DNA from 3 places in the Nonomuraea sp. NPDC000554 genome. Region 3 is predicted to be linked to each of the others. Evidence: riboswitches for the same ligand, from Rfam matches in the RefSeq annotation. Region 3 holds a riboswitch; each other region holds the start of a gene.
The links. A riboswitch is a leader RNA that binds a small molecule or an ion and turns the genes downstream of it on or off. The one in region 3 is predicted to bind cyclic di-AMP.
Positions count from the first base shown of each region.

Region 1 (10,080 bases), on a different contig from region 3:
GAGTGCTGGTTCATCGCTATGAACCCCCGGGGCGGAAGGATGTGACCGATGGACGAGGCCGGGCTGGCAGCGCGCTTCGAGGAGCAGCGGCCCCATCTGCGGGCGATCGCCTACCGGATGCTGGGCTCGCACGCGGAAGCAGACGACGCGGTGCAGAACTCATGGCTGCGTCTCAGCGGCGCCGACACCGCCGATGTGGACAACCTCGCCGGATGGCTGACCACCGTCGTCGCCCGGGAGTGCCTGAAGATGCTGCGCACCCGCCGGAGCCGCCGCGAGGAGCCCCTCGGCGACACCACGGCCGAGCCCTCTGCCGGAGGCTACGACGTCAACGATCCCGAAGCCGAAGCCCTGCTGGCCGACTCGGTCGGTGCCGCGCTGATGGTCGTGGTCGACAACCTCGCCCCCGCCGAGCGGCTGGCCTTCGTCCTGCACGACATCTTCGCCGTGCCCTTCGACGAGATCGCCGCCATCCTCGAACGGTCCCCGGCCGCTACCCGTCAGCTCACCAGCCGCGCCCGCAGACGGGTCCGAGTCGCGACCCCACCCCGGCAGGTTGACATCGTCCGCCAACGACAGGTCGTCCAGGCGTTCCTCGCCGCGCTGCGAGAAGGTGACTTCGACGGGCTCCTCGCCGTACTCGATCCCGATGTGCTCCTCCGAGACGGCAGCGCCGAACTCCCCCCTGGCGGTGCAGGGCTGATGCGAGGCGCGCGGGCTGTAGGCGCCCACGCGCTCACCTTCTCGCGGGGTGCCCGGTTCGTACAGCCCGCGCTGGTGAACGGAGCCGTGGGTCTCGCGATCGTCCCGCAAGGACGCCTCATCGGGGCACTCGGCCTCACTTTCAACCACGACAAGATCGCCATCATCGAGATGATCGCCGATCCCGAGCGCCTTCGCCACGTCGACCTGGCAGCTCTCGGCCCTTGACCGCCGACGGCCTGCGACCCAGGCCGGAAGCCGCCGCGCCCTGGATGTGGTCCTCTCCCAGAGAGGCGTCGTCCCGAGCACGAACCAGTGCGGTGCTGCGCGCATCTGATCGGGCATGAGCGACACCGTCGTCCGGGTCTGCTTGTGGCCCGCGACGATCAGCGCACAGGAGAGAGGAGTGGCGCTCTGCCGTGGGCACGCTCGGCCGGCACCTCCGTACCGGTGTCCGAGCGGGCCGGTGGGCTGGGGCTCATGAGGTGCGGGTCAGTTTCTCAGACGTCCTGAGGAACTTCGTGCCGTTCCACTTGTAGGTCTGGCGGACGATCAGATCGGGGCAGCAGTTGGGAGCCTTGTCGCTGACCACCTTGCCGCTTAGGTCTACCTGTCCGTTCTGGATGGTGACGTTCTGGGTCTTGAAGTAGCGGTTCTTGCCCAACGCGCCGATCAGGCGGGGGGCTGAGCGCTTGGAGGCGCCGTCGTAAACGAAGGAAATTGTGGGATTGCCCGACGTAGGGCTCGGGCAAGACGAAACGACCACGGTCTCGGGCTTTCCGTCACGCGTGAGGTCGCCTACAGCGGCGACGCGGGCGCGCACGACATACCAGGTGTCGCTCGGCCGTGGCTTGGGGCAGTGCAGCGCCGGCTCCACCACCTTCGCCCAGTCGGTCCCTTCGAAGGCGGCGGCCGTGGCTGGAGCCGCCGCACTGTCGGCCGTGGCGGTGCCCATGGCGAGGAGCGGCGCCAGTGATGTCGAGATGGCGACGGCCCCCGCCCAGGTACGGAGTCGGCGGGCCATCGGGCTGCTCTTGTGCTCGGCGCATGAGTTCATAACCATTCTGATGCAAGGAACGCCGAACAAGTTCGATCAGAATCGCCCTGGAACCCTACTTCGAGCCGGTTTCGTTCAGGTTCCGGCCTAACCGGCGGGCAGAGACGCGCTCGCACCATTCTGATCCGTAGCGAGAACGTCGTCCGTGATCGTCCAAGGCCGTCGCTGGTATCCGAGAGGGGCGGCAAGCTCCCCGACACCCCTTGCCGAAGCGCGTCGCCGTACAGCTCACCGGGCACATGGCCGCCCCCGAACTCTTCGCAGCGCCGAGTAGCTCAGTACATCGAGATGTGCACGTGGTCGTAGTGGTTCTCGGTGATGCTGCCGCGGTCCGACATGGCTTCCCAGCCCGAGCCCTGGTTGATGCGCTGCTTCCAGATGACGTACTTCACGCCGAGCTTGGCCTTGTTCTGCAGGGCCCAGGCGGCGATGTGGTCGCCCAGGGCGTTGTTGACGCTGCTCGGCATGGTGCCGCCGGTGCTCATCATGAAGTCGCAGGCCCGGCCGAGGGGGTGCTCGCCGCTCGATCCCGACCTGAAGCACCCCACCTCGAACGGCAGCGCGAAGTTCTTCTCGATCAGCCCTCGGATCACCCGCATGCGGGCGGTGATGTTGTCGGAGCCGGAGGGCAACTCGGGCGCCCAGCTGCCGTCGGAGCGCCGGCCCGGTCCTGTCGGGACGAGTTGCGTGAGCTTCTTCTGGATGTCCTTGATGACGTCCTGGGCGCCGTCGCGCTGCTTGGCGACGTCCGCCGTGTCCGTGCGGATCTTGGACTCGAGCGCGGCGGCCTCGTCGGAGGCGCGCTTCTTCTCGTCGCGGGCGCTGGCGACGCTCTGCACGATGGCCTGCTGCTCGCTGGTGAGCTGTTCGAGGACGGCGGCGGCGCCGCCGTCGGTGGGCAGCAGGAAGGACGGATCGCCGTTCTGGTAGCGCAGCTGGATGAGCTCGGAGACCCGCCTCTGGGCCGTGGCCAGCGTCTGGTCGGCGGTGGCGAGCCGTTTCCTGGCCCCCTCCGCGTCCTGTCGCGCCTTGGCCAGCTCGACGCGCTTGAGGTTGTAGCTCTCGATGAGCTTGTCGACTTTCGCGTTGAGCTTCTTGAGCTCGGCGCGCAGCTGCGCCTCCGTGGGTTTGGGCGCGGCCGAGGCGACGGCCGGGCTGAAGGCCGCGGAGGCGGCGGTGACGAGAGCGATGGCCAGACTCGCGGGGGACGCAGCCGCCACGTACGTGTTCCTCTCCCTCTGCCGGCCGGGTTAGCTGACGGGTTCGGGCAGGAGTGATGTCCCTACCACCGAAGTGGATTCACCCCGGTTGCGGTGGGTCCCCGGCTCCCGGGCAACGCGCCCGGGATTAGGCGGCAACGGCTGTTACGGCCGGTGCAAAAGGGATGTTAGTAGTAAAACCAAGGTCATGCGACCTCAATCGGAAATCAATTAGTGATCTACCTGTGATCGAAGCATGCGTGCCGCCTCCTCAGGCAGCACGTCGTTGACGAACGCCCCCATCGCCGACTCCGAGCCCGCCAGGTACTTCAGCTTGCCGGGCGCGCGCCTGATGCTGAACAACTCCAGGTGCAGGTAGGCCAGCTCGCGCTGCTGCCGCACCGGCGCCTGGTGCCAGGCCGAGATGTACGGCATCGCCACGCCGAACAGCCCGTCCAGTGCCCGCAGCACCGAGGTGTACAGGGGCGCGAACGCGGCCCGCTCCTCCTCCGACAGCGCCGCCAGGTCGGGCACCTGCCGGTGCGGATACACGTGCACCTCGAACGGCCAGCGGGCGGCGGCGGGCACGAACGCGGTCCACAGCTCGTTCGAGGCGACCACGCGGGTCCCCTCCGCCCGCTCGGCGGCCAGCACGTCGGCGAACAGGTTGCCGCCCGGGTGGCGTGAGGCGGCCGCGAGCTGGAGCTTGGTGCGTGGGGTCACGTACGGGTAGGCGTAGATCTGGCCGTGCGGGTGGGGGAGCGTGATGCCGATCTCCTCGCCGCGGTTCTCGAAGCAGAACACCTGCTCCACGCCGTCGATGGCCGACAGCTCGGCCGTCCGGTCGGCCCAGGCCTCCATGACCAGCTCGACCTGGGAGTCGGACAGGCGGGAGAACGACGAGGAGTGATCGGACGTGAAGCACACGACCTCGCACCGTCCCACTCCCGGCCGTACTTCGCTCAGTCCGCCCACCTCACCGTAAGTACCGAAATTTCCGGAAAAGGAGGGGAAGCGGTTCTCGAACACCACCACGTCGTAGTCGCGCGCCGGAATCTCCGAGGCCCGCGTGTCGGTCGACGGGCACAGCGGGCACTCGTCGGCGGGAGGCAGGAAGGTGCGCGTCTGCCGGTGCCCCGCGATCGCGATCCACTCCTCGGTCAGCGGGTCGTAACGGAGCTCGGACGCCACCGGCCTGGGGTCGAGCGGCCGCCGGTCGATCGCGCTCCTGTCGGCGTCGTCGCGCCGGTCGAAGTAGATCAGCTCTCGGCCGTCGGCCAGATGGGTGATGGTGCGCTTCACTGCGAGCCCTCCGCGATGATCAGTTCTCCGGCCCGTTCGGCCAGTTCCAAGCGTGCGTCCTCGGACAGCCCGGCGTCGCTGATGACCACGTCGGCCTCGGTCAGCTCGGCGATCGTGCTGATGCCGACGGTGTTCCACTTCGTGTGGTCGGCGGGGACGACCAGCCGGTGCGCCGCGGCCACCAGCTCTCTGTCGGTCTCGGACTCCAGCAGGTTCGGCGTGGTGAACCCGGCGCGGACGCTCATCCCGTGCACTCCGAGGAAGAGCGTGTCGACGTGCAGGCGGCGGATCGCGGCCACCGCGACCGGGCCGACGAGCGCGTCGGACGGAGTGCGGACGCCGCCCGTCAGCACGACCGTGCGGTCGGCGCGCGGGTTGCGGTGGAAGACCTCGGCCACCGGGATCGAGTTGGTGATGACCGTGAGGTCGGGCACGCCGATGAGGTGACGGGCCAGCGCCCAGGTGGTGGTGCCTGCCGACAGGGCCACCGCGGTGCCGGGCCTGACGAGCTGGGCGGCCTGGCGCGCGATGGCCTCCTTCTCCTGCTGCTGGCGGGCGGACTTGGCGGTGAAACCCGGCTCCTCGGTCGAGCCGGGGCCGAGCGCGGTGGCGCCGCCGTGCACCTTCTCCAGCAGCCCGCGCTCGGCGAGCACCTCCAGGTCGCGACGGATCGTCATGTCGGAGACGCCGAGCTCGCGCACGAGATCGGCCACCCGGACGCCGCCGCTGCTGCGCACGCGCTCCAGGATTGTCTGCTGCCGCTGCTGTGCGAGCACGCCGCCGCTCCTTCCAACAGATTCCACCAAATTATGACACGGATTTGTTGGGGAATGTTAGATAGCCGCATGGCTTGTGCGGCGGCCCGAGGCGCGAGACGTTGGAAGCGAAGCACACGCCGATCACCGGAGGTGAGCCCATGGCCAGACGATCTCGCAAGGGCAAGGCCCGCAAGAAGAAGAAGGCCAACCACGGAAAGCGCCCCACCGCCCGCTGACGGGTCGGCTAGCCCGGCAGGTCGCTGAGGGCCTCGTCCAGGCGTGACTGCGGCAGCGTGTGATCCTCCATCGACCCTGAGAGGTAGCGGTCGTATGCGGCGAGGTCGAAGTGGCCATGGCCGCAGAGCGCGGTGAGGATCACCTTCTCCTCGCCGGTCTCCTTGCAGCGCAGCGCCTCCGCGATGGTCTCCGCCAGCGCGTGCGTCGGCTCGGGAGCCGGGACGATGCCTTCGGCGCGGGCGAAGCGCACGCCCGCCTCGAAGCACTCGCTCTGCGACTTGGCGACCGCCTCGAACAGGCCCAGCTCGTACATGTGTGACAGCAGCGGCGACATCCCGTGGTAGCGCAGGCCGCCCGCGTGGATCGGATCCGGCACGAAGCGATGGCCCAGGGTGTGCATCTTCAGCAGCGGCGTGAAGCCCGCCGTGTCGCCGAAGTCGTAGGCGTAGACGCCGCGGGTGAACGACGGGCAGGCGGCCGGCTCGACGGCGCGGAACGTCGGGTTGATCTTCCCGGTCAGCTTCTCACGCAGGAACGGGAACACCAGCCCGGCGAAGTTGGAGCCTCCCCCGGTGCAGCCGATGATCACGTCCGGCGTCTCGTCCAGCTGCTCCAGCGCCTCCTCGCCGATCACGGTCTGGTGCAGGAGCACGTGGTTCAGCACCGAGCCGAGCGCGTACCGCGCGTCGGCCCCTGACGCGGCCACCTCCACCGCCTCGCTGATGGCGATGCCCAGGCTGCCGGGCGAGTCGGGGGCGTCCGCCAGCGCCTTGCTGCCCGCGCTGGTCAGCGGCGAGGGGCTGGCGTGCACCGTCGCGCCGTACACCTGCATGAGCGAGCGCCGGTAGGGCTTCTGGTCGTAGGAGGCGCGCACCATCCAGACCTCGCATTCCAGGTCGAACTGCGCGCACGCGAACGCCAGCGCGCTGCCCCACTGCCCGGCGCCGGTCTCGGTGGTGAGCCTGCGCACGCCCTCGCGGGCGTTGTAGTAGGCCTGCGGAACGGCCGTGTTCGGCTTGTGGGACCCGGCCGGGGAGACGCCCTCGTACTTGTAGTAGATCCGGGCGGGCGTGCCGAGCGACCGCTCCAGCCTGCGCGCCCGGATGAGCGGGGTCGGCCGCCACAGCCGGTAGACGTCCAGCACCTCCTGGGGGATCGGGACGAACCGCTCGCCGCTCAACTCCTGCCTGATCAGCTCCATCGGGAAGAGCGGGGCGAGGTCGTCCGGCCCCACGGGCTGCCGGGTGCCGGGGTGCAGCGGCGGTGGCGGCGGGGCGGGCAGGTCGGGAACGACGTTGTACCAGTTACTCGGGGTCACCGTCTCAGTCTGCGCCGGTAACGGGCGAGGTTCCAGTGCCATCCGTTCGCGCCGCCGATGCGGTCTAGACGCATGGCATGTCGGACGCTATGTTGGTGAAATGCATTCACAGTCAATTCGCGCGATAATCTTCGACATCGGCGGCGTCCTGGAGATCGCACCTCAGCGCATATCCATCTCCGAACGCTGGGAGACCCGCCTCGGCCTGCCGCCGGGCGAGATCGACACCCGCATGGAGGACGTCTGGAGGGGAGGAGCGATCGGCGCGATCACCGAGGCGGACGTCCACCGCTCCCTGGAGGACCGGCTGGGGCTCTCCGCGGCCCAGGTCGCGGAGTTCATGGCCGACCTGTGGACGGAGTACCTCGGCACCCTGAACACCGAACTGGCCGCGTACTTCGGCGCGCTGCGTCCCCGCTACACCACCGGCATTCTGAGCAACAGCTTCGTCGGCGCCCGGGAGCGCGAGCAGGAGCGTTACGGCTTCGGCGACCTGGCCGACCACATCGCGTACTCGCACGAGATCGGCGTGTCCAAACCCGACCCGCGCACCTACCGTCTCGTCTGCGAGCGCCTGGCCGTCCGCCCCGAGCAGGCGATCTTCGTGGACGACGCCGAACGCTGCGTCGAAGGGGCCCGCGCGATCGGGATGCACGGCGTCCACTTCAGGACCAACGCCCAGGCCATCGCCGAGATCGAGGCCCTGCTCAGCCGGTGACCAGCGCGGGCCGGTCGGGATGGTCGGCCCGCACGACGACGTCCGCCAGCCGCTGGGGCTCGACCTCACGCTCGTACCGCTGGTAGGCGGGCAACCGCCAGAGCTCGTCCTGCGCGGTGCCGCGCGTCAGGGCCCCGTGCGACAACCACAGATGGACGCTCAGCTCGAACGGCAGCCACCTGCCCAGCAGCAACGTCCCGTCGAGCAGCAGCACCCCGTCCTCCGGCAGCGTCTGGTACGACGACCGATAGGCCCGGTCTGCCCGGCTGTCCCACAGCTTGGGGAGCACCTTCCCCGACTGCCCCGGGTCGAGCGGTTCGAGCACCTCCCGGCGAAGCGCCCCCACGTCCAGCCACTCGTCGTAGAACACGTCAGGATCAGTGCGGCCGAACTCGAGTCTCAACGACGCGGGCCGCAGGAAATCGGCGGCCGACACCCGCACCACCGCTCGCCCCAGCACCCGCAACGGCTCGACCAGCGCGTCGGCCAGCAGCTCCGGACGGGCCGGGGGCGCCCCGTCGATGGCCACCCGCACCCGGGAACCGCCCGGCCGTGCGGCGATCAGCTCCGCCAGCTCCTCGACCAGCGCCTCGGGCGAGATCGGTCGTACGCGCACCGCCCGAGCCTACGCGATCTCCGCTCACCGATCGGGCGACGAGTCGCCCTTCTTGCTCCAGAAAGCCGACGGATCACCGGTCTCCCCGACCCGCCTCGCGCCGTCGACGCAGCGGGGGGCAGATGGGCTTCTCGACCGACCTGGCCACGGCCTCCGGCGACGGCTCGCGCGGCGTGCCCAGCACGGTCATGCCCGGGGGAAGGGTGGTTTCCGGGTCGATCAGGAACATCGTGACGGTTGCCGGATCGAAGCCGAAGGTGCGTCCGCAGCTGTAACATCGGCCGATCGTGGTGAGCCGCTTGTCCATCATGCGAAGTCCGTCCTCCTCCGCTGTTGCAGGCCCCAGACGGGCAAGGCTACGGCCCCGCTCGCACGCGGATGTCACTCAGCCGACCGGCCGCGCACTTTCCTGATCTTGTGCTGCAGCCACAGCCCGAAACCCAAGAGCCCCAGCAGGGCGAGGGCGCCGACGGCGACGGCGACGCGCCCGCTGCCCAACACGTCCACCAGCCATGGCAGGCCGAGCAGCGCGGACACTCCGAAGATCACGCCGAACCCGATCAACCCCAAGACCATCAGGAAGGCGAATTCTTCGGCTGCTTTCCGCAGGTGGCCCATCCGGCACCTTCCGTCGTTCACCCGAAAGACACTCAAGGAGCTATCGATCAAAGAATGAGATGAAGATCAGAAAGGCCAGGTCGTCTCAACGAGCTGACCTGGCCTTTCATCGCGCGAGCGGACGACGGGAATCGAACCCGCGTAGCTAGTTTGGAAGATATCAGCTCATGATCCCCTGACGAGCTCCGGCTCTGGTCAGATGCCGCGCGGCCCTGCCCGCGAGTCCCCGCGATTCCCCCTTGATCACCGCCCCATCGGGCACGCAACGGGCACGCGCGCCCACCGGCGACGGTTTTGCAGCGCGTGACCGTTGCAACCGAGAGATGGCCTTCCACCTGCGGCAGGACTCGGTCTTGCCGCCTCTGAAGCCATGATCTTTGCACGTATATTGCACAGTGCCGTCAGACGTACAGGCGGTAGTCGAGCTTGAACTAGGGGGACGGAAGGGTACCGGATGAGCGTGCATCTGAATCGCGCGGAAGCCATCTCCTTGGTACAGCGGATCATGGACGGGGAGTACGCAGACGAGCGGGAACTCGACGGCTGGCTGGAGGCAATGGACCGCTCGCTCGTGTGTCCTTCGGGATATGTCTCCGACCTGATCTTCTGGCCCGAAGAAGCTGAGCTCACAGCGGCACAGGTCGTTGATCAGGCGTTGGCCTATCGTCCCATCGCACTCTGACGTAGAGCTCACGAGGGGAATCGAACCTCTGACCTTCTGTTTGCAAGGTCCCCAAACGGTCACCGTGAGAGTTCGCAGGCGTCCGTCACCTCGCCAGTTGGCATCCTCGTCGTTCGTCTCCGTCCAACGACGTTCAAGATCGTCCGTTCGGGTGGCTCCCAAGGTGGCTCCCAGACCCATTAGCTTGGAGCTGCATCGATCACGACTTGACAGGACCCTGACCAGGGCAAAATGCCGGTCCTGAGTTCGCAGAGTGGTCTACGATCGGCGCCTGTTTCCCAGCCTCTCCATCTCGCGGCCGACTTGGTTGATCGTTGTGAGGGCGGCTTGTATCTCGTCTCTGCGGAAACCCATGCGAATCCGAAGATCGTCATCGTCGAGGTGTATGCCGTTACACACCTCATTGAGAGCGTTGTTGATGAGAGAGACATCGTCACGGCTCAAGATGACGACGACCTCATCCTCGGTAATGGCATCGATCTCCACACTTCAGTTTGGCAGAGGTGCGCGACTGCGCAGTTGCCTTGCGCGCCGGCGTGCACCTCCCCTGGCTGATCATCCCGTCTGCCGTCGTCCCGCCCGAAGGGGAAGCGGGCCAGGGCCACGGGTACCAGATGGAGCGCCCCACCGGACGAACGATCTGGTACCCGTGGCCCTGGTCTGCTCGGCTTGTCCCGGGTCGATGGTGGGCGGGATGATCAGGCTTCCACCCCAGCCCTCTACAAGCCTCAGGCGCTGCTCCGCGATCACCCCGGAGCCGAGGCCCCCGCCGGAGGCGGCAGGGGAGAGAAGGTCGAACTGGAGGCAATGTGACTGTCTACACCGATCGCGGTGTCGTTTACGACGCTACGGGCAAGTTGCTGGACATCTATC
Region 1 is NZ_JBEPDC010000028.1:21,921-32,000, reverse strand. Features, by position in the region: gene ABT294_RS38875 (sigma-70 family RNA polymerase sigma factor) at 49-930, shown strand; gene ABT294_RS38870 (hypothetical protein) at 1,181-1,726, opposite strand; gene ABT294_RS38865 (coiled-coil domain-containing protein) at 2,035-2,979, opposite strand; cyclic di-AMP (ydaO/yuaA leader) riboswitch at 2,985-3,123, opposite strand; gene galT (galactose-1-phosphate uridylyltransferase) at 3,190-4,260, opposite strand; gene ABT294_RS38855 (DeoR/GlpR family DNA-binding transcription regulator) at 4,257-5,036, opposite strand; gene ABT294_RS50920 (50S ribosomal protein bL37) at 5,138-5,254, shown strand; gene ABT294_RS38850 (TrpB-like pyridoxal phosphate-dependent enzyme) at 5,263-6,573, opposite strand; gene ABT294_RS38845 (HAD family hydrolase) at 6,674-7,291, shown strand; gene ABT294_RS38840 (nucleoside/nucleotide kinase family protein) at 7,281-7,907, opposite strand; gene ABT294_RS38835 (hypothetical protein) at 7,981-8,217, opposite strand; gene ABT294_RS38830 (hypothetical protein) at 8,289-8,525, opposite strand; gene ABT294_RS38825 (bacteriocin immunity protein) at 8,980-9,207, shown strand; gene ABT294_RS38820 (hypothetical protein) at 9,466-9,693, opposite strand; gene ABT294_RS38815 (alpha/beta hydrolase) at 10,017-10,080, shown strand, end outside.
Region 1: linked by a shared signal. The riboswitch ahead of ABT294_RS38865 (coiled-coil domain-containing protein) and the one ahead of ABT294_RS44680 (CHAP domain-containing protein) in region 3 are both predicted to bind cyclic di-AMP.

Region 2 (10,080 bases), on a different contig from region 3:
TCCGTCCGTAGCCGGCCCGTCCGCGGGTTACGCCGCGTCCCAGGTGACCGGGAGCCGGTGCACGCCGTAGATGTCGGAGTTGGTGCGCAGCGGCACGTCCTCGGGCGGGACAGCCAGGCGCAGCGTCGGGAACCGGGCGACCAGGGCGGGGAAGGCGACCCGCATCTGGACGCGGGCCAGCTGCTGGCCGAGGCACTGGTGGACGCCGTGGCCGAAGGACACGTGCCCGGCGGGCTGCCGGCGCAGGTCGAGGGTGTCGGGGTCGGCGAACCTGGCCGGGTCGCGGTTGGCGGCCTGGATGGAGACGGTGACGGACTCGCCGGCCCTGATCAGGTGGCCGTCCAGCTCGACGTCTGCCACCGCCGTCCGCACGCCGGTGTGGGGGATGCTCAGGTAGCGCAGCAGCTCCTCGACGGCCTGGTCGGTGCGGCCGGGGTCGGCGCGCAGGGCGGCGAGCTGGTCCGGGTGGCTCAGCAGGGCGAAGGTGCCCAGCGCGAGCATGTTGGCCGTGGTGTCGAGGCCGGCGCCCAGCAGCAGGGCTCCGATGTTGGTGAGCTCCTCGTCGGTGAGGTCGTCGGTGGTCAGGTCGCTGAGCAGGTCGTCGGTGGGCTGGGCGCGCTTGGCCAGCACCAGCTGGTGCAGGTAGCCCTGCAGGGCGGTCACGGCGGCGTACTGCGCCTCCGGTGTGGCGTCGTGGTCGTTCAGCGCCGCCGCGTGCCGCTGGAACATCTCGTGGTCGGCGTAGGGGACGCCGAGCAGCTCGCAGATCATCAGCGCGGGGATGGGCTGCGCGTACGCCTCCACCAGGTCCACCGGCGGGCCGTGCCGTTCCATGGCGTCCAGGTGCTCGGCGGTGATCTGCTCGACCCGCGCGGTCAGCAGGTTCATCCGGCGGACGGTGAACCTGCCGGTGAGCAGCTTGCGATAGCGGGTGTGCTCGGGCGGGTCCATCCCGATGAATATGCCGGGCGGGGCGGGCGGGGCCTGCCCGGCGTAGGCCGCTCCGGGCACCGGGGAGCGCATGAGGTCATGCCGTGAGCTGAAGCGGGTGTCGGCCGTCACGGCGCGGGCCAGGGCGTGGCTGGTCACCAGCCAGCCCACGTGCCCGTCGGGGTAGGTCATCCGGCTCAACGGCCGCTGCTCGCGCAGCCGCCCCAGCTCCTCGGGGGGATCGAACGGGCGGCCCGCGGGACGCGTCACGGGCAACCCCGCCAGGACGGGGAGGGATTCGGTCATCTCTGCTCCTTCTGGACCGGCTGGTCATCGAGATAGTACGTGTTCGACTGCTAGCAAAAGCTACGTTGCATTCAATGAATCTGTCAATCAGTGATTCGCCGATTTCCCTGTCTGGCCAGCTAAATAGAGTAGAGAATTGCAATGGACTTGAAGGTGAATGCAACGTCTCCCGTGTCTTTAGTTGCAATGAGGTGTGCACAAACGCAATACTGTCGCCCGGTGTGTCGAGCGGAAGAGCAAACGGGAGGCGAGTGCGGATGCCGGGAGGCAGGCTGACCTACGAGGACCGTCAGAGCATCGCCGCGGGGCTCGCCGAAAGGCTCGGGTACGCCGAGATCGCCAGGCGCCTCGGGCGGCCGACGTCCACGATCAGCCGGGAGGTGGCGCGCAACGGCGGGCCCGGCGGCTACCGGGCCGACCGGGCGCACCAGGCGACCGAAGGGCGCGCCCGCCGGCGCAGGCGGGCCCCGTCACCGGCGCCGCAGGTCGCCACCGGCGGATACGGGCGCGACCCGGAAGCGGTGCGCGACCTCGAGGAGGGCCTCACGGCGCTGCTGGTCCAGACCGGGGTCCCGCGGACGACGGCCAGGGTGCTCACCTGCCTGTACACCACCGACTCCGGCAGCCTCACCGCCGCCGAACTGGTCCAGCGGCTGCGGGTCAGCCCGGCGTCGATCTCCATGGCCGTCGGCTACCTCGAGGAGCAGGCGCTGCTCAGGCGCGAACGCGACCCCGGGCGGCGGCGCGAGCGGTACGTCATCGACGACGACGTCTGGTATCGAGCCTTTCTGGCGAGCGCCCAGATGACCGTCATGCTGGCCGACGCCGCCCGGGGCGGAGCCGACGTCCTCGGTGCCGCCACGCCCGCCGGCGCCCGGCTGGGGGACATGGGCCGGTTCCTCGGGTACCTCGGCGACGACATGGTCCAGACGGCCGAGCGCTGGTGGCAGATCTTCGTGGCACACCGGACGGCGGGCCGCCGGTACGGCGGGGCGGGTGACCCTTGCCACGTGACGGATGTGACAAGAGTTACAGATGGGACCTGACTCGAACCTGTGTCGTCAACTGTGAGCAGGGTCACATTTGAGTAACGACGGCCTGGCTTCCAGCAGGCATTCGTCCCCTTACTGACACCTTTATCTGATCTTTACAGGCTGACTCGGACTTTGCCAGCTCCAGAACTTTCGGCGTAGCTTCTGGCCGTCGCGGTGCCAAGCCATGGCGCCGCGAATCGACATCGGTCCCCCCGATGTGGACGAGATAGTCATCCGCTGGCCCGCCGCCACTCCCACCGAGCACGACACCCGGCGGTGAGGCCTGCCGAATCCGTGCAGCCAGGAGGCACGGAGCCGGGGACCCAGCGATCCCGTTCCCCAGGGATCAGGGGTGAATCGGCGCGTTACGCGCCGTAGGGCGACTTCCAGGCCCGAATCCGTCAGCTAACCCGGTAGGCGTTCGTGGAAGATCCAAGGAGAAATCCTGTCTACCCACCCGCATAACCCCCGTCTGTCCCGTTTTGCCGTGAGTGGCGTTGCGCTCACGATGTCCGTGGCGGCTGGAGGGCTGATCCTCCATGCCCCGGCGGCGCAGGCGGCGACGACGAGCGAAAGGGCCGGCACTTCCACGACCGCGGCGGCGAAGACCGTCGGGACCGCGAAGACGGCCACGGTTTCTCGGCAGATGGCGAAGGCCCGCAAGGCCGTCGCCGTGGCCAAGGAGCAGGTCGGTGACCCCTACCGGTTCGGCGGCACCGGGCCTGGCTCGTTCGACTGCTCCGGACTCGTCCAGTACGCCTGGAAGAAGGCCGGAGTGAAGATCCCGCGCGTGACGAACAGCCAGTTCGCGCGCATCAAGAAGAAGATCTCCTGGAAGAGTCTCAAGCCGGGCGATCTGATGTTCTTCCGCGGGCTCGGACACGTCGGCATGTACGTCGGCCATGGCAAGATGATCCACTCGCCGAGGACCGGCGAATCGGTGCGTATCGACAAGCTCGGCGGCTGGCGCAAGGCGTCGTTCGTCGGCGCGGTACGTCCCGGCCTGTGACCGATCACGAAACGCCCCGCCCCTGCCAGGGGCGGGGCTTTCGCGTGCCGTCATCCGGCAGGCCGCCTTCCACCGTGGCGCTCCGCGGCCTTGCGGGCGGTGCCAGGTTTCGCGCCCGCGGCAGGCCGCGTTCCGCTGTGGCGCTCCGCGGCTTTGCGGGCGGTGCCAGGTTTCGCGCCTGCGGCAGGCCGCGTTCCGCTGTGGCGCTCCGCGGCTTTGCGGGTGGTGTCCGGTTTCGCGCCTGCGGCAGCACGGTCTTGACGATTGGGGGCCTGCGTTCCCCGCGCTGTGACCTGCGGCCTCGCGGCCGTCTCCGGTCGGCCGGGCCGCTACGATCTGGCATGGTGTCCGTGCAGGTGAGCCGTCGAGCCGCGCTGGCGGGGGTGGTGCTCCTCGCGGCGGCCTCGGCCAGCGCGCCGCCGGGCGGCCCGCTCGCGCATGACGGGCTCCGAGATCTCTGGCCTGACGGAGCCCGGACCGTGCGCGGCGCCCGATCGCTGGTCGTGGGGCATCACGCCGACGCCGGGCTGCTCCGTGACCTGGCACGCAGGGCCGACGCGGCGGGGGAGCGGGTCTCGGCCGTCCTGGGCGGCCAGGTGCGCCCGCTGGTGCTCGTCCCCGACTCCACCGCCGACGGCGCCCGCCTGGCGGGGCTGACAGGGGTGGCCGGGCTCGACGGGCTGGCCGCCGTCGCCGACGACGGCCGGGTGATCGTGCTGCCCACCGCGTTCGCCCGGCTCACCCCCACCGGCCGGGACGTCGTCCTCACCCACGAGCTGACGCACGTCGCCGCGGGCACCGACCACCTGCCCACCTGGCTGTACGAGGGCTTCGCCGACTACGTGGGCTACCGCGACGCGGGCCTCGCCGTCCCGGTGGCCGCGGCCGAGCTGGCCGCAGAGGTCCGGGCCGGGCGGCTGCCGCGCGAGCTCCCCGGGCCCGCCGCGTTCGCGGCGCGTGAGCCGGGACGGCTGGCGCGCGCGTACCAGGAGGCGTGGCTGGCGTGTCGCTTCCTGGCCGGACGGTTCGGCGAGAGGACCCTGGTGAGGCTCTACCGTGATGCCCAGAGCCGCGGCGTCGACGCGGCTCTGGCGGCGCTCGGCCTCTCGGTCGAGACACTGACGGCACGGTGGCGCGACTACGTGCGGGACGAGCTGGCGTAAGGGGACGCAGATGGACGATCGTCAGGACGTGAACGACATGCCCGACGCGGGCCCGCCCAGATCCGCCGCCCAAGGCCGGCAGGCCGCTTCAGCCGCCTCCGAACTGGGCGCTCCAGCCGACTCCGGAACGCCCGGCCCGGCTGACACCGAACCGGGTATCCCAGCCGACCCCGTCCCGGATCCCCCGGACGGCACCGAGGCCGGGGGCACCGAGTCCGGCGGCGCCGAATCTGGCGACACCGAGTCCGGGGGCAGGGAGAGCGGCGGGCGGCCGGGGGAGCCGGAGACTGAGGAGTGGCTGGACCGGCGTGCGCGGCGGCAGGCCGGGGGCGCGTTGATGGTGCTCGGGGCCGCCATCCTGGCGGTGGCGGCGTTCAGCACGCCCTGGCGGGTGCTGCCGCCCGGGGCGCCGGACGTCCCGCCAGACCCCGCGAGAGACTTCACCGCCGCGCAGATCGCCAGGGCCGACGCCTTCGACGCCGCCACCGCCATCCCCGGCTATCTCTCGCTGGCGCTCACCGTCGTCTTCGCGGGCCTGCTCGTCGTCACCCCGTTCGGCGCCAGGGTGCTGGGCCGGCTGCGTGGCCCCTGGTGGCTGCGGGTGATCGAGGGCGTGCTGCTGCTGACCGCGATCAGGGAGGCCCTGCGGTGGCCGCTCGGCATGTGGGTCGAGACACGGCTGCGCGCCTACGGCCTGTCGACGCAGGACTGGGCCGGCTGGACGGCCGACAGGCTGAAGAACCTCGCCGTCAACGTGGTGCTGCTGTCGATCATGCTGGTGGTGCTGGTGGCGCTGGCCCGCAGGTTCAGGCGGTGGTGGCTGCCGGCCGCCGTCGGCGCGTTCCTGTTCACGGTGGCCGCCTCGTTCGTCTACCCGGTGGTGTTCGAGCCGCTGTTCAACGACTTCCACGCCATGCCCGCCGGCCCGCTGAGGACGAACCTGCTCGCCATGGCCGAGCGCGACCACGTCCCGGTCGAGGACGTGCTGGTCGCCGACGCCTCCCGGCGCACGACCGCGCTCAACGCCTACGTGTCGGGCTTCGGCGCCACCCGTCGCATCGTCGTCTACGACACGCTGCTCCAGGCTCCCCAGCCCCAGGTGGAGCTGGTGGTGGCGCACGAGCTCGGGCACGCCAAGCGCGGCGACGTCCTGACCGGCACGCTGATCGGCGGGCTGGCCGCCGCGTTCGGCTCGATCCTGCTGTACGTGGTGTTCGGCGCGGTACGCCGGCGCACCGGGGTCGTCTCGGTCGCCGACCCGCGGGCGGTGGGCGTCCTCATGGGCCTGATGAGCCTGGGCACCCTGCTGTCGGGCCCGGCCCAGAACGTCGTCAGCCGCCACATCGAGGCCCGCGCCGACGTGCACGCCCTCGACCTGACCCGCGACCCCGTCACCTTCGCCGCCATGCAGAAGCGCCTGGCCGTGACCAACATCTCGGACGTTTCTCCCAATCTCTTCGACTACCTGATGTACGCCTCGCACCCCACCGCTCCCGAGCGCATCGCCATCGCCCGGTCCTGGGCACGGCTGAACGGCGTCGGCGAGCCGTGACCGGGGTGGTGTTCGTCACCAACGACTTCCCGCCCAGGCCCGGTGGCATCCAGTCGTTCGTGCACGGCCTGGCGCTGCGCACCCCCGGCGTGGCCGTCTACGCCCCTGCCTGGCGGGGGGCCGCGGAGTTCGACCGGCGCCAGCCGTACCGGATCGTCCGGCACCCCACCTCGCTGATGCTGCCCACGCCCGAGGTCGCGCGGACCGCGGCCAGGCTGGTCGCCGAGGAGGGCGCGCGGACGGTGGTGTTCGGCGCGGCGGCCCCCCTCGGCCTGCTCGCGCCGAAGCTGCGCGCGGCCGGGGCGCGGCGCGTGGTGATGCTGACCCACGGCCACGAGGCGTCGTGGGCGAGCGCCCCGCTGTTCCGCGCCGCGCTGCGCAGGATCGGCGAGCATGCGGACGTGGTCACCTACCTGGGCGAGTACACCCGCACCCGGTTGGCCGCGGCGATCCCGCCCGGGAAGCTGGTACGGCTGGCGCCCGGCGTCGACACCGGCCAGTTCCATCCCGGGGCCGCCAGGGCCGAGCTGGGCCTGGACGGCAGGCCGGTCGTGGCGTGCGTGTCCAGGCTGGTGCCGCGCAAGGGCCAGGACCAGCTCATCAGGGCCTGGCCGCGGGTGCTGCGCGCGGTGCCCGGCGCGGTGCTGCTGATCGTGGGCGGCGGCCCGTACCGGAAGACGCTCGTCCGGCTCGCGCGGGGGCAGGAGTCGATCCGCTTCACCGGAACCGTCCCTGCGGCGTGCCTGCCGGGCTACTACGCCGCCGCCGACGTGTTCGCCATGCCGTGCCGCACCAGGCTGCGCGGCGTGGACGTCGAAGGGCTCGGCATCGTGTTCCTGGAGGCGTCCGCGACCGGCCTGCCGGTGGTGGCGGGGGCCTCGGGCGGCGCGCCCGAGGCCGTGCGGCAGGGCGAGACGGGCCTCGTGGTCGACGGAGCCGACGCGGACGAGATCGCCGCCGCCCTGATCGACCTGCTCCAGGACCCCGGCCGCGCCAGGAAGATGGGCGAGGCGGGCCGCGACTGGATCGTCCGCGAGTGGACCTGGGACGAGGTCGCCGCCCGCTTCCGCGCCCTGCTCTGAGCCGTGTTCGACCTTTCTGCTCAGCCCTTCGTCGCGCCGAGCGTCAGCCCGGCGACGAACTGTTTGTGCAGCATCTGGAAGACGATCAGCGTCGGCAGCGCCACCAGCACGGACCCGGCCGCCAGCAGGTTGTAGTCGGTGAAGAACTGGCCGCGCAGGTTGTTCAGCGCCGAGGTGACGGGCAGCTTGTCGCCCGACGACATCAGCACCAGCGCCCACAGGAAGTCGTTGTACATCCAGGTGAACTGCAGCGTGGACAGCGCCGCCAGCACCGGACGGCACAGCGGCAGCGTCAGCTGCCAGTACCGCCGCCACACGCCGGCCCCGTCCACCAGCGCCGCCTCGGTGATCTCCTCGGGGATCGTGCGCATGAAGTTGGCCATCACGAACACGCAGAACCCGAACTGGAAGGCCACGTGGATGAGGATCAACCCCAGGTAGGAGTCGTAGAGCGACTGCGAGTCCGACAGCCACGACGGCAGCGGGATCAGCGTGTACAGCGTGTAGAGCGGGGTGATCAGCACCTGCGGCGGCAGCAGGTTGCCCGCGGTGAACACGATCAGCAGCACCTTGCGGCCGGGGATGCGCAGGCGGGCGATCGCGAACGCCGTGAACGAGGCGAGCATGAGGGTGATCAGCATGCCGGGCACCACGATGATCAGCGTGTTCAGGTAGTAGCGGGGCAGCTCCGCCTGGCTCCACGCCTGCCCGTAGTAGTCGAGCGTCAGGTGCTCGGGCAGCGAGAAGTAGCCGAGCCTGGCGGTCTCGTCGTACGGCCTGAGCGAGGCGTACACGGCCAGCGCGAGCGGCAGCAGCCAGCCCAGCGCCACCAGCGTGAGAAAGGCGTACAGCAGGACGCGCAGCGGGCGCACCGGGCGGCGCGGGGACCCGCGCCGCCGCTGGACGGGGTCGGTGGCGACGGGCGCGGTGAGCGTCATCGTTCCTCCCTGAAGAGCTGCGACAGGTACGTGACGATGAACCCGATCGAGATCGCCAGCAGGATGACCGCGATCGCCGAGCCGAACCCGATCCTGCTCGCCTCGCCCACGATGTTCTCGGTGACCAGCACCGACAGCAGTTCCAGGCCGTTCCTGCCCTTGTTGATGGCGTAGACGATGTCGAACGCCCGCAGCGCCTCGATCACCGTGATGACCAGCACGATCACGTTGACCGGCCGCAGCGTCGGGAACACCACGCGGAAGAACGACTGGGCCTCGCTGGCCCCGTCGATCGCCGCGGCCTCCTTCAGCGCCGGGTCCACCGCCTTCAGCCCCGCCAGATAGATGATCATCACGTAGCCGACATGCCGCCACGCGGCCGCGACCATGACCACCCAGATGTTGATCGACGGGTCGCCGAGCCAGTCGACGCTCAGCCCGGTCACCGCGTTCAGCACGCCGTAGTCGGAGGAGTACACGAGCTGCGCGATGAACCCCACCACGGCCAGCGACAGCACGACGGGCATGTACAGCGCGCTCTGGTACACCCGCGACAGGCGCAGCCGCCGGTCGAGCAGCACCGCGCAGAACAGCCCGAACGGGGTCGCGATCAGCCCGAGGAAGCCGAGCCAGAGCAGGTTGTTGCGGACCGCCGACCAGAACGGCGGGTACTCGCCGGCCAGGTCGGCGTAGTTCTGCCCGCCCACCCACCTGATCGGCCCGATGCCGTTCCAGTCGGTGCCGGACAGCGCGACCGAGGCCAGCGTGGGCCCCCAGATGAGGCCCACGTTGACGATGACGGCCACCCCCAGACCGATGACCAGGATGGTCACGTCGCGGCCGGAGTAGCGACGGGTCTTGACTGCCATCAGCGGAAGATGTTCGCCTTCTGCTTCTCGATGCTCGACAGCAGCGAGTCGATCTCGGCGGGCTTGGCGACGAACGACTGCAGCGACGGGATCATCACCGTGGAGGCGAAGTCGGGCCGGGTGTCGCGGTCGAGGAACTGCGCGATGTGCGTGGCCTTGCTGACCAGCTCGGCGCCGCGTTTCTGCAGCGCGCTGTAGCCGCTGGTGTCAGCCTTGGAGCTGGCGGCCAGCGTGCCGGGGTCCAGCTTGGTGGCGACGTTCTGCGAGGACGCCTGCGCCAGGTGCTTGAGCAGCGCTTTCGCGCCGTCCACGTTCTTGGCCTTGGCCGAGATCATGTAGCCGTCGATGGGCGCGTCGATCGAGTCCGTGCCGAAGGCGGGGTTGATCTCGGGGAAGGTGAAGAAGTCGAGGTCGTCGCGCTCGTTCTCCGGGAACTGCTGGGCGACGAACATGCCGAGCAGGTACATGCCGGTCTTCTTCTGCTGGAGCGACTGCCCGGCCTCCTGCCAGGTACGGCCCAGCGCCGCGGGCTGGTGGTACTCCATCAGCCCGCGCCAGGTGTCGAAGACCTGCTTGACCTTGGGGTCGGTCCACGACTCCTTGCCCGCCATGAGCGAGATGTGGAAGTCGTAGCCGTTGGTCCGCATGTTCAGGATGTCGAACGTGCCCATCGCGGGCCAGCCGTCCTTGTCGGCGAACGCGATCGGGATCAGCCCGTCGGCCTTCATCTTCTTGGCCAGGGCGGTGAACTCGTCCAGCGTCTTGGGCGGTTGGTAGCCCTTCTCCTGCCAGACGCTCTTGCGGTAGAAGACCGCCCACGGGTAGTAGGTGAACGGGACGAAGTACTGCTTGCCGTCGATGCCGGTGGAGGCGGCCTTGAAGGCGGGCGTGTAGTCGCCGCCGATCTCCCGCCACACGTCCGAGACGTCGGTGGCCAGGCCCTGCTCGGCGAAGAACTGCATGCGGTAGCCCGCGAACCAGGTGAACACGTCGTCGGGCGTGCCCTTGAGGTAGCGGTTGATGTTCTCCTGGAACGTGTTGTGGTCCACGGTGTTGATCTTCACCTGGGCCTGGGTGAAGGCCTTGGCCACGGTGTCGAGGGACTTCTTCGGGATCTCGTCGGAGGCGTTGGAGCCCAGCGTGACGGTCCCGAGGCCGCTGGACGAGCTGCCGGGCGCGGGCTTGTCCGAGCTGCAC
Region 2 is NZ_JBEPDC010000007.1:190,399-200,478, forward strand. Features, by position in the region: gene ABT294_RS16285 (C40 family peptidase) at 1-11, shown strand, start outside; gene ABT294_RS16290 (cytochrome P450) at 28-1,236, opposite strand; gene ABT294_RS16295 (GbsR/MarR family transcriptional regulator) at 1,494-2,282, shown strand; cyclic di-AMP (ydaO/yuaA leader) riboswitch at 2,545-2,705, shown strand; gene ABT294_RS16300 (C40 family peptidase) at 2,758-3,279, shown strand; gene ABT294_RS16305 (gluzincin family metallopeptidase) at 3,636-4,442, shown strand; gene ABT294_RS16310 (M48 family metallopeptidase) at 4,453-5,994, shown strand; gene ABT294_RS16315 (glycosyltransferase family 4 protein) at 5,991-7,076, shown strand; gene ABT294_RS16320 (carbohydrate ABC transporter permease) at 7,097-8,014, opposite strand; gene ABT294_RS16325 (carbohydrate ABC transporter permease) at 8,011-8,883, opposite strand; gene ABT294_RS16330 (ABC transporter substrate-binding protein) at 8,883-10,080, opposite strand, start outside.
Region 2: linked by a shared signal. The riboswitch ahead of ABT294_RS16300 (C40 family peptidase) and the one ahead of ABT294_RS44680 (CHAP domain-containing protein) in region 3 are both predicted to bind cyclic di-AMP.

Region 3 (10,080 bases):
CGCCCGCCCTCCGGACGCCCGCCTCCAGCTCCACGTCCACGGGCAGCGCGGTGAAGACGGACACGCGGCTCGCGCGCAGCCTGAGCGCGGCGGCCAGCCCGAGCGCCGTACGCAGCAGGCCCGGCTCGGCACGCGCCCGAAGCAGCGGCCGGAACGGCCCCGCGGCCAGCAGCTCGAGCAGGCGGAGCGTGGCCAGCCCGTCGTCCACGATGACGATGTGGCCCGGGTTGGAGGTCAGCCAGCGCAGCTGCACCTTGCCGGAGAAGGCGTCTCCGACGGCCTGCATGCTGCGCGGCATCTGCTCGCGCGGCTCCGTCAGTTCCAGCCCGTCGGGCAGGTCGAGCCGGTTCAGCTCCTTGCGGGTGGCCCTGAGCGCCCGCAGGCCCGCCCGCGGCACGACCGCGGTCTCGGGGCCGAGCAGCCCGGCATGGTGGGCCTCGACGGCGCACAGCATCTGCAGGGGAGATTCCACCCAGGCCGACGCCTGCTTGCCCACTCTGTCTCCCAGTCTGTTCTCCCAGCCGGGTGATGGCCCGTTCACGACCGCTTCAAGCTAGCCCCGCCGACTTAAGCCGCGAAAAACGCCACGTGAACAGTGACTCCTCCGCTCTTTGACGGGAGGGAGCACATCCACCACGCTTCAGGATCTTGTAGGGTCCGTTCATGATCCGCGATGCCTCGGCGAGCGATGCGCCCGCCATCGGCCGTCTCAAGGTCCGCGCCTGGCGTTCGGCGTACGCCGGCTTCATGCCGGAAGCGTTCCTCGACGCCCTGGACCCGGCCGAGGACGCGGCGGACTGGGCAGAGTACCTGGCGGCCATGCCTCAAGAACATCGGCTGTGGGTGGCCGAGCACGACGGAACCGTCGCCGGTTTCTGCCGCACCGGACCGGCGGACGGCGACGCCGACCTCGGGGCCGGCGCCGCAGAGGTGTACGGCCTGTACATCGAACCGGACCTCATCGGCACGGGCCTCGGCCGCGCTCTGTTCGCCTATGCCCTCACCGACCTCGAAACCCGGGGCCACGACCCGATCTGCGTCTACGCCTACACCCCCAACGCCACCGCCCTGAGGTTCTACGAGAAGGCCGGATTCACCAAGGACGGCGTCACCCGCCTCGACGAAGAGGACGGCACGGGAGTACCGGAAGCACGCCTGATCAGACGCGCGGGAACGCGAACCGGCAGCGCGCCCCTCACCTAGACGGGCCCGGGACCGCCGCAGCCTCACCACCTCCGGGCAAGCAACTTTCTTTTTGCGTTCCAAATGACGGGGGTTGGCGATGCGCTGCCCGGTGGACAGGACCGCGAAGTTTTTGACGCCCAGATCCACACCCACCGCCGAGCCGGTGGCCGGGACCTGCCCACCTTCGCCGTCGGTCGTGTCAGACGGCGAGGGAGGCGTGCCAGCGGCCGTCGGGGTCGCGGGAGATGGTCACCGTCGTCGGGTTCAGCGTGGCAGGGTCTACCTCGGGCCAGGACCACACGAACGCGACCGGCGCGTCCATCTTGGCCAGGAACAGCCGCCCGTGCTTCCAGCGGAACGCCGAGCGTGTGTAGGTCACCGACTGCTTACCGTGCCGGGACTTGAACCGGGGCGGCGAAGAAGTTCGCGAACGCCGTGTACTGGTGCCGCAACGTCTGCTGCAACGGCACGCAGGAGAACATCGAACAGGAACCCGAACTCGGGGTCGCGTTTCAACTCGGTCAGGTACCGGTCGCTCTGCGCGTAGGACGTCGTGGCCCCGTCGGCGCGGTAACGGTGCTGCCGCCACGCCAGCGTCCTGTTCCACACCAGGCGCCCGCAGCCGAACGTGCGGTTCAGCACCGCAGCTTGGTCGGGGGTGGGGTAGACCCGCGCACCTTGTACGCCGTACACATGTTCGCATTTTGCCGCAGCACAGAAAGATCCATAAGCGAAAAGGGAGAAGGTGAGGTTATGTGCGCTTTGTGCCCTGGGTTGTCCCGGCCCCGCCGGGCCACCCCTTGCCGGGCCCGGATACCTCCCGGCCCCAAAGGACCGGGCTTCCCCCGGAGGTCATGGTGAACGCACGTGTCACCCATTGCGCCACACACACAAGTCACTACGCTCAGTAACGCGTCGCGCACGTGTTCGACAGGAAGCAGGCGACACCATGCCGCGCTCCTCTCCCGCCCGAAGGCGGGGCGGGAGTCACCATACTCAAGGAGTTTCGATGAACTCGCTCATGCTCAACATGGACGGCGTGCAGATCCCGCAGCTCGGCTTCGGGGTCTGGCAGGTCCCCGACGACGAGGCCGAACAGGCCGTGCAGACCGCGTTCCAGGCCGGCTACCGCCATGTCGACACCGCGCAGGCCTACGGCAACGAGGCGGGCGTCGGGAGGGCGGTCCGCGACTCGGGCGTCCCGCGCAGGAAGCTGTTCATCACCACGAAGCTGTGGAACGCCGACCACGACCAGGCCGAGCGCGCCTTCGAGGGGAGCCTGTCCCGGCTCGGGCTCGACTACGTGGACCTGTACCTCATCCACTGGCCGGTGCCCGAACAGGACAAGTACGTCGAAGCCTGGCGGGCGCTGGAGAGGATCTACCGTGACGGCCGGGCCAAGGCGATCGGCGTGTCCAACTTCACCGTCCAGCACCTCACGCGGCTGCTGGACGAGACGGACATCGCTCCCTCTCTCAACCAGATCGAGCTGCATCCGTACTTCCAGCAGCGGCAGCTGCGCGACTTCCACGAGGCCAACGGCATCCTGACCGAGGCGTGGAGCCCGCTCGGGCAGGGCAGGGAACTGCTGGACGACCCGGCGCTGGCCGTGCTGGCCGGCAAGCACGGCAAGACCCCCGCCCAGATCGTGCTCCGCTGGCACGTGCAGCTCGGCCATGTGGCGATCCCCAAGTCGGTCACACCGTCGCGGATCAAGGAGAACGTCCAGGTGTTCGACTTCACCCTGGACGTCGAGGACATGGCCGCCATCGGCGCGATGAACCGCCGTCTCCGGATCGGGCCGGATCCGGACACCTTCAACTTTCTCGGTTGACCTCCTCTCCGGCCTGAAGTGAAGGCCGGAGCGCTGGCCCGCAACTTGGTAGATCCTTTACGCTCTCTCTCCATGAGAGATCTCGCCTGGGGTATCGCCGCCACCGGTGGCATCGCGCGGACCGTGGGCGCGGTCATCGCGGCGGAGCCGGGGATGCGGGTGGCGGCCGTCGGCTCGCGTGACCTCGACAGGGCGGCGGCGCTGGCGTCCACGCTGGGCGCCGAGTCGGCCTACGGGTCGTACGCGGAGCTGTGCGCCGACCCGGCCGTCGACGCCGTGTACGTGGCCACGCCGCACGCCCAGCACCTGGAGGTGGCCGAGGCCGCGATCGCGGCGGGCAAGGCGGTGCTGTGCGAGAAGCCGCTCGCGGCCACCGTCGCCGACGCCGAGCGGATGGTGCGGCTGGCCCGGGAGGCCGGGGTCTTCCTGATGGAAGCGATGTGGATGCGGTTCAACCCGCTCATCCAGCGGATCGCCGGCGACCCCCGGTTCGGCGAGATCCGGTCGGTGCAGGCGTCGTTCGGGTTCGTCTTGCCCTACGACCGGGCGCACCGGCTGTGGGCGCCCGAGCTGGGCGGGGGTGCGCTGCTCGACCTGGGGATCTACCCGTTCGGGCTGGCCCAGCTGCTGCTGGGGATGCCGTCGGAGCTGCAGGTGACGGGCTCGCTGGCGCCTTCGGGCGTCGACGCGGAGGTCGGCGGGGTGCTGTTGTATCCGGGCGGCAGGCGGGCGCTGGTGGAGGCGTCGTTACTGGGGTCGTATCCGAACGCGGCCTACGTCGTGGGCACCGGGATGCGGGCGCAGATCGACGCGCCGTTCTGGGCGCCGCGCCGGGTGGTGCTGTCGGGGCCGTCGATGGAGGACGAGGTCCACGTCCTGGAGCCGGGCGAGAGCGGCTACGTCGGTGAGCTGCGCGAGGTGCGGGCGGCGCTAGCAGAGGGACGCACTGAGAGCCAAGTCATAACCCTTGACGATTCCCTTGCCATGATGGGGCTTCTGGCGGACGCTAGGCGGCAACTCTCCTAGCTGGGCATTTATGCACTTGTAATCTGCTTGCCCCATGTATTACCTTCTAGGGCATTCGAGGCGTAACGTCCGGTTTGTCCGGTTCGTCGCCTGCCCATCGCAAGACACATCACAGGACCCCCTGTGACCGCTGAATCCGCCTCGCGCGGAACCGGGGACCCACGTTCCTTGGGGTGAATCGGCACGTCAGTGCCGTAGGACAGCTTCCACGTCCGAACCCGTCAGCTAACCCGGTAAGCGGCATGGAAGCAAGGAGTATCCCCGAACGATGGCCATGCACCGACTTGCTCGTGCCCCGAAGTTCAGCTACGCCCGCGCCGCTCTCGGCGCGACCGTCATCGCCGCCGCGATCGCCGCACCCACGGCCGCCAACGCCCAGACCACCCCCTCCGCCGCGCTGACCCACCAGCACTCGCAGGTGCGCCCGGCCGACCACGAGCGGAGCGGCAAGGTCAAGGTCACGGCCGCGCAGGTGCTCTCCCTCGCCAAGGCGCAGATCGGCACCTCCGAGAACGCCATGGGCGGCGGCACCAAGTTCCAGAAGTGGTACGCCGCCTCGGCGCGCGCCGCCGAGACCATCCAGCGCGACGGCGGCACCAGGGCCGACTACATCAACGCCGCCTGGTGCTCGATGTTCGTCTCCTGGATCGGCGACAAGACGGGCCTCGGCGCCTCCATCGGCTCCGACGCCTACACCGTCGAGCACGCCAAGTGGTTCAAGCACAACGACCACTGGGGCACCGCGCCCAAGCCCGGCGCCGTCGTCTTCTTCGCCTGGAGCGGCAGCAAGAGCCTGGACGACATCAACCACGTCGGCTTCGTCGTCAAGGCCAACGGTGACGGCACGATCTCCACCATCGAGGGCAACACCGGCAACGGCGTCGTCGAGCAGCGGGTCCGTCCCACGTCTCAGGTCGTCGGCTACGGCTACCCCGACTACGCGGCCTGAGCCCCCTCCCCCACCATCCCCCCACTCTCCCCATCCCCCTGCCCGCGAAGCGCGCGCCCACTCCCCTCGGGCGCGCGCTTCGCGGGCTCTCACGGTTGCCCGGACCGAAAGGTCTCGGCAAGACTTCGACTCCGCTGTCGATGCGCGCCACGCGCGTTCGACGCTGCTACGAGGCCGCACCCTCGACCGAAGGAGACGCGAAGTGAAGTTCATGATCGTGGGCAAGGCGAACGAGCAGACCGAGGCCGGGGTGCTGCCCAGCCAGGAGTACGTCGACAAGATGATCGAGTACAACGAGGCCCTGGCCAAGGCGGGAGTCCTGCTGGCCGCCGAGGGCCTCTACCCGAGCTCGCACGGCGCGCAGATCTCCTACAGCGACGGCAAGGCCACCGTGATCGACGGCCCGTTCGCCGAGGCCAAGGAGCTCATCGCCGGCTTCTGGCTGATCCAGGTGAAGTCGCGCGAGGAGGCCCTGGAGTGGGCGCTGCGGCTGCCCGTCCCGCCCGGCGGCAACGGCATCGGGCTGGACGTCTGGCAGGTGTTCGACCCGTCCGACCTGCCGGAGGAGTCGATGACCCCCGAGGCCGCCCAGCGGGAGGCGGACCTGCGCGAACTCCTGAGGGACAAGCGCGAGTTCTGACCTCCGGCCGTTGCGGCGCTCGGTCGCGGACTGCTCTGATATGCGGGTGACGGGTTCTGACACACACCGCGCGATCGAGGCGGTCTGGCGGATCGAGGCCGCCCGGCTGATAGCCGGGCTGGCCCGGATGATGCGCGACGTCGGAGTCGCCGAGGAACTCGCCCAGGACGCGCTGGTCGCGGCGCTGGAGCAGTGGCCCGCGTCGGGCGTGCCGCGCAACCCCGGCGCGTGGCTGATGACCGTCGCCAAGCGCCGGGCCGTCGACATGGTGCGGCGGAACGAGCGGTTCGAGCGCAAGCTCGTCGAGCTCGGGCGGGAACTGGAGGACGAGGAGCCGCCGCCCGACCCCGACGAGATCGAGGACGACCTGCTGCGGCTGGTGTTCACGGCCTGCCATCCGGTGCTGTCGACCGAGGCCCGGGTGGCGATGACGCTCCGGGTGCTCGGAGGGCTGACCACCGACGAGATCGCCCGGGCGTTCCTCGTCGCCGAGCCGACGGTGGCCCAGCGGATCGTCCGGGCCAAGCGGACCCTGGCCGACAAGCGGGTCCCGTTCGAGGTGCCACAGGGAGAGGAACTGGCGGGGCGGCTGTCGTCCGTCCTGGAGGTCATCTACCTGATCTTCAATGAGGGGTACTCGGCCACGGCGGGCGACGACTGGATGCGTCCCGGCCTGTGCGAGGACGCCCTCCGGCTGGGGCGGGTGCTGGCCGGGCTGATGCCCAAGGAGCCCGAGGTGCACGGCCTCGTCGCGCTGATGGAGATCCAGGCCTCGCGGGCCGGCGCGCGGGTCGGGCCGTCCGGCGAGCCGATCCTGCTGCTGGAGCAGAACAGGGCGCGCTGGGACAGACTGCTCATCGGCCGCGGCCTGGCCGCGCTGGAACGGGCCGAAGAGCTCGGCGGCACGCTCGGCCCGTACGCCCTGCAGGCCGCCATCGCCGCCTGCCACGCCAGGGCCCTCACCCCCGAGGAGACCGACTGGAGGCGCATCGCCACGCTCTACGAGGCGCTGGCCAGGCTCTCCCGGTCGCCCGTCGTCGAGCTGAACCGGGCGGTCGCGCTCGCGATGGCGTACGGCCCGGCCGTGGGGCTCGAACTGGCGGACCAGCTCGTCTCCGAGCCCGCGCTCAAGGGGTACCACCTGCTGCCGAGCGTCCGCGGCGACCTGCTGGCCAAGCTGGGCAGGACGGCCGAGGCCCGCGCGGAGTTCGAGCGCGCGGCGGCGCTGACGCGCAACGAGCGTGAGCGCGCGCTTCTCCTGGAGCGCGCCGCCGCCTGCTGAGCGCGCTCTCTCCACCACCTGGCAGGCGTCACGAACAATGGGAGCGCTCCCATATGGCCGTTTGGGGCGTCTGCGGCGCGAAATCCGATTCAACCGCGACGGTTCGCACGATCGGTAACGGTTGCGTTGCGGCGGATTGACGAGGTCGTGCGGCACGGGCACCCTTTGTGGGAGCGCTCCCAAAACATCCCCTCGCGGCCGGCAGCACCGGGCCGCCCCGCACCTCCCACATCCACCCGAGAGGGGTCCCCCCATGATGATCAGCAAGCGGCGCGGCGGCCTGACCGCGGCCTCCGCGCTGGCCGCGACGGCGCTGGCCGTCACCTCCTGCGGCTCCAGCGGAAGCCCTCCCGCCCCCTCCGCGGCGGCGCAACCGGTCACGATCAGGGTGCAGACCTTCGGCGGCGGCACGAACTTCGGCTACAAGAACGCGATCGCCAAGTGGAACGCCGAGCACAAGGACGTCCAGATCAGGGAAGAGCACCTCACCGACCAGTTCGAGCAGCAGTACTGGCCGCAGATGATCCAGTGGCTGCAGGCGGGCAACGGCGCGGGCGACGTGGTCGGCATCGACGAGGGCGGCATGGGCCTGGCCAAGGCGCACCCCGAGTGGTGGGCCGACCTGAAGGAGTACGGCCTGGACTCCCGCAAGGCCGACTTCCCCGCCTGGAAGTGGGAGAACGGCGTCACGCCCGACGGCAAGGTGTTCGGCCTGGGCACCGACATCGGCGGCATGAGCCTGTGCTACCGCACGGACCTGTTCAAGAAGGCCGGCCTGCCCACGGAACGGGACAAGGTCAGCGCCCTGTGGACCGGCTGGGACGACTTCATCAAGGTCGGCCAGCAGTTCCAGGCCAAGGTCAAGGACACCAGGTTCGCCGACGGAACCAACACCCTCTACCAGGTCGTCCTGTACCAGGAGGCGGCCAAGAACGGCAACGTCTCCTACTTCGACAAGGACAACAACCTCATCGTCGACAAGAACCCGGCAGTGAAGACGGCCTTCGACTTCGCCACGAAGATGAGCCGGCTCGGCCTGACCGCCAAGCTGCGCAACTTCACCGACGAGTGGGCGGCGGGCACCCAGAAGGGCGCGTTCGCCACGGTCGGCTGCCCGTCCTGGATGCTCGGCGTGGTCAGCGGCAACGCCGGCGACGGCGGCAAGGGCAAGTGGGACGTGGCCGCGGTGCCCGGCGGGGGCGGCAACTGGGGCGGCTCCTGGCTCGCGGTGCCCAAGCAGAGCAAGCACCCGAAGGAGGCCGCGGCGGTCGCCGACTACCTGACCCAGGCGCAGACCGAGGCGAGCATCTTCACCGACTTCGGCAACATGCCGAGCAACACCAAGGCGCAGCAGGACTCCGCCGTGCAGAGCGCCAAGAACGCGTTCTTCAACGAGGCGCCCATCGGTGAGATCTTCGCCAAGTCGGCGGCGACCCTCCAGCCCGTCTTCCTCGGCGTCAAGCACGCCCAGGTCAAGAACGCCATCGAGTCGGTGATCCAGGGCATGGACGACGGCTCCGTCGCCTACGCCAAGGCCTGGCAGCAACTGGTGGACGACGCGGTCAAGGCCGCGGGCTGATCTCCGCGCCCGGCCCGCCACGGGGGCGGGCCGGGCCCACTGCCGGCGAAAGGTCTGTTATGAGCCTCGACACCCTCCCGCGGACGCAGCGGCGCGATCGCCGCCTCCGTCCCGGCCGTCCCTGGCGATCCACCTTGGACGTCAAGGCGATGCCGTACGCCCTGGTGTCGCCGTATTTCCTGCTGTTCACCGCCTTCGGGCTGTTCCCGCTGGCCTTCACGCTCTGGTACTCGCTCTACGACTACGACCTGGCCGGCACCGTCGAGTGGACCGGCCTGGGCAACTACGCCAAGCTGCTGACCGACGAGAACTTCTGGAACGCCGTCGCCAACACGGTCGGCATCTTCCTGCTGGCCACCATCCCGCAGCTGCTGCTGGCCCTGCTGCTGGCCAACGCGCTCAACAAGCGGTTCAAGCTGCGCCTGGCGATCCGGATGAGCGTGCTGTTACCGCTGGTCACCTCGGTGGTCGCGGTAGCGGTGGTGTTCACCCAGCTCTACGCCCGCGACTGGGGGCTGGTCAACTGGGTCCTCGGCTGGTTCGGCGTCGACCACGTCAACTGGCGGGCCGAGCGGTTCCCGTCCTGGATCGCCATCGCCACGATGGTCGACTGGCGCTGGACCGGCTACAACGCGATCATCTTCCTGGCCGGGATGCAGACGATCCCGCGCGACCTGTACGAGGCGGCGGCGATCGACGGCGCGTCGCGGCGGCGCCAGTTCTGGCAGATCACCCTGCCGATGCTCCGCCCGACCATGGTCTTCGTCGTGCTCAACTCCACGATCGGCGGGCTCACGCTGTTCTCCGAGCCGACGACCTTCTCCAACGGCAACGTCGACGGCGGGTCGCAGGGCCAGTTCCAGACGGTCGCGATGTTCATCGTCAAGCAGGGCTTCCGGGAGTTCGACTACGGCTACGCCGCGGCGGCCGCCTGGCTGCTGTTCCTGCTCATCCTCATAGGCGCGCTGATCAACTTCCTGCTCGTGCGCCGGATCGGGGGCACGACGTGACCTCATGGTCGCCGACCCTCATCACCAGGGTCATGCTGGGAGTGGCCGTCCTGCTGTCGGCCTTCCCCCTCTACTGGATGCTCGTCATCGCCTCGCGCACCAACGCCGACGCGGTGGCGGTGCCGCCGCCGTTCCTGCCCGGCGGGAACCTGGGCGAGAACATCCTCGGCGTCCTGCGCAACGAGGACGCGCACTTCCTGCTCGGCCTGACCAACTCCGTCATCGTGGCGACCGTCGTGACGGTCTCCGTGGTGGTCATCTCCACGCTCGCCGGGTTCTCCTTCGCCAGCCTGTCGTTCAGGGGCAGGAACGTGCTGCTGCTGGCCGTGCTGCTGACGATGGCGGTGCCGCTGCAGCAGATGGGCGTGGTGCCGCTCTACCGGCTGATGGTGACGCTGGGCTGGACGGGCACCCTCAAGGCGGTCATCCTGCCGTTCCTGCTCAACGGGTTCGGCGTGTTCCTGATGACCCAGTACACCCGGCAGGCCGTCCCGCACGAGCTGGTGGAGGCGGCCAGGGTCGACGGCGCCGCCACGCTGCGCATCTGGTGGAACGTGGTGCTGCCGGCGGTGCGC
Region 3 is NZ_JBEPDC010000037.1:96,559-106,638, reverse strand. Features, by position in the region: gene ABT294_RS44710 (hypothetical protein) at 1-496, opposite strand, end outside; gene ABT294_RS44705 (GNAT family N-acetyltransferase) at 664-1,203, shown strand; gene ABT294_RS44700 (hypothetical protein) at 1,385-1,564, opposite strand; gene ABT294_RS44695 (helix-turn-helix domain-containing protein) at 1,561-1,878, opposite strand; gene ABT294_RS44690 (aldo/keto reductase) at 2,195-3,019, shown strand; gene ABT294_RS44685 (Gfo/Idh/MocA family protein) at 3,092-4,045, shown strand; cyclic di-AMP (ydaO/yuaA leader) riboswitch at 4,164-4,300, shown strand; gene ABT294_RS44680 (CHAP domain-containing protein) at 4,314-4,994, shown strand; gene ABT294_RS44675 (YciI family protein) at 5,206-5,634, shown strand; gene ABT294_RS44670 (RNA polymerase sigma factor) at 5,675-6,916, shown strand; gene ABT294_RS44665 (extracellular solute-binding protein) at 7,170-8,495, shown strand; gene ABT294_RS44660 (carbohydrate ABC transporter permease) at 8,555-9,505, shown strand; gene ABT294_RS44655 (carbohydrate ABC transporter permease) at 9,502-10,080, shown strand, end outside.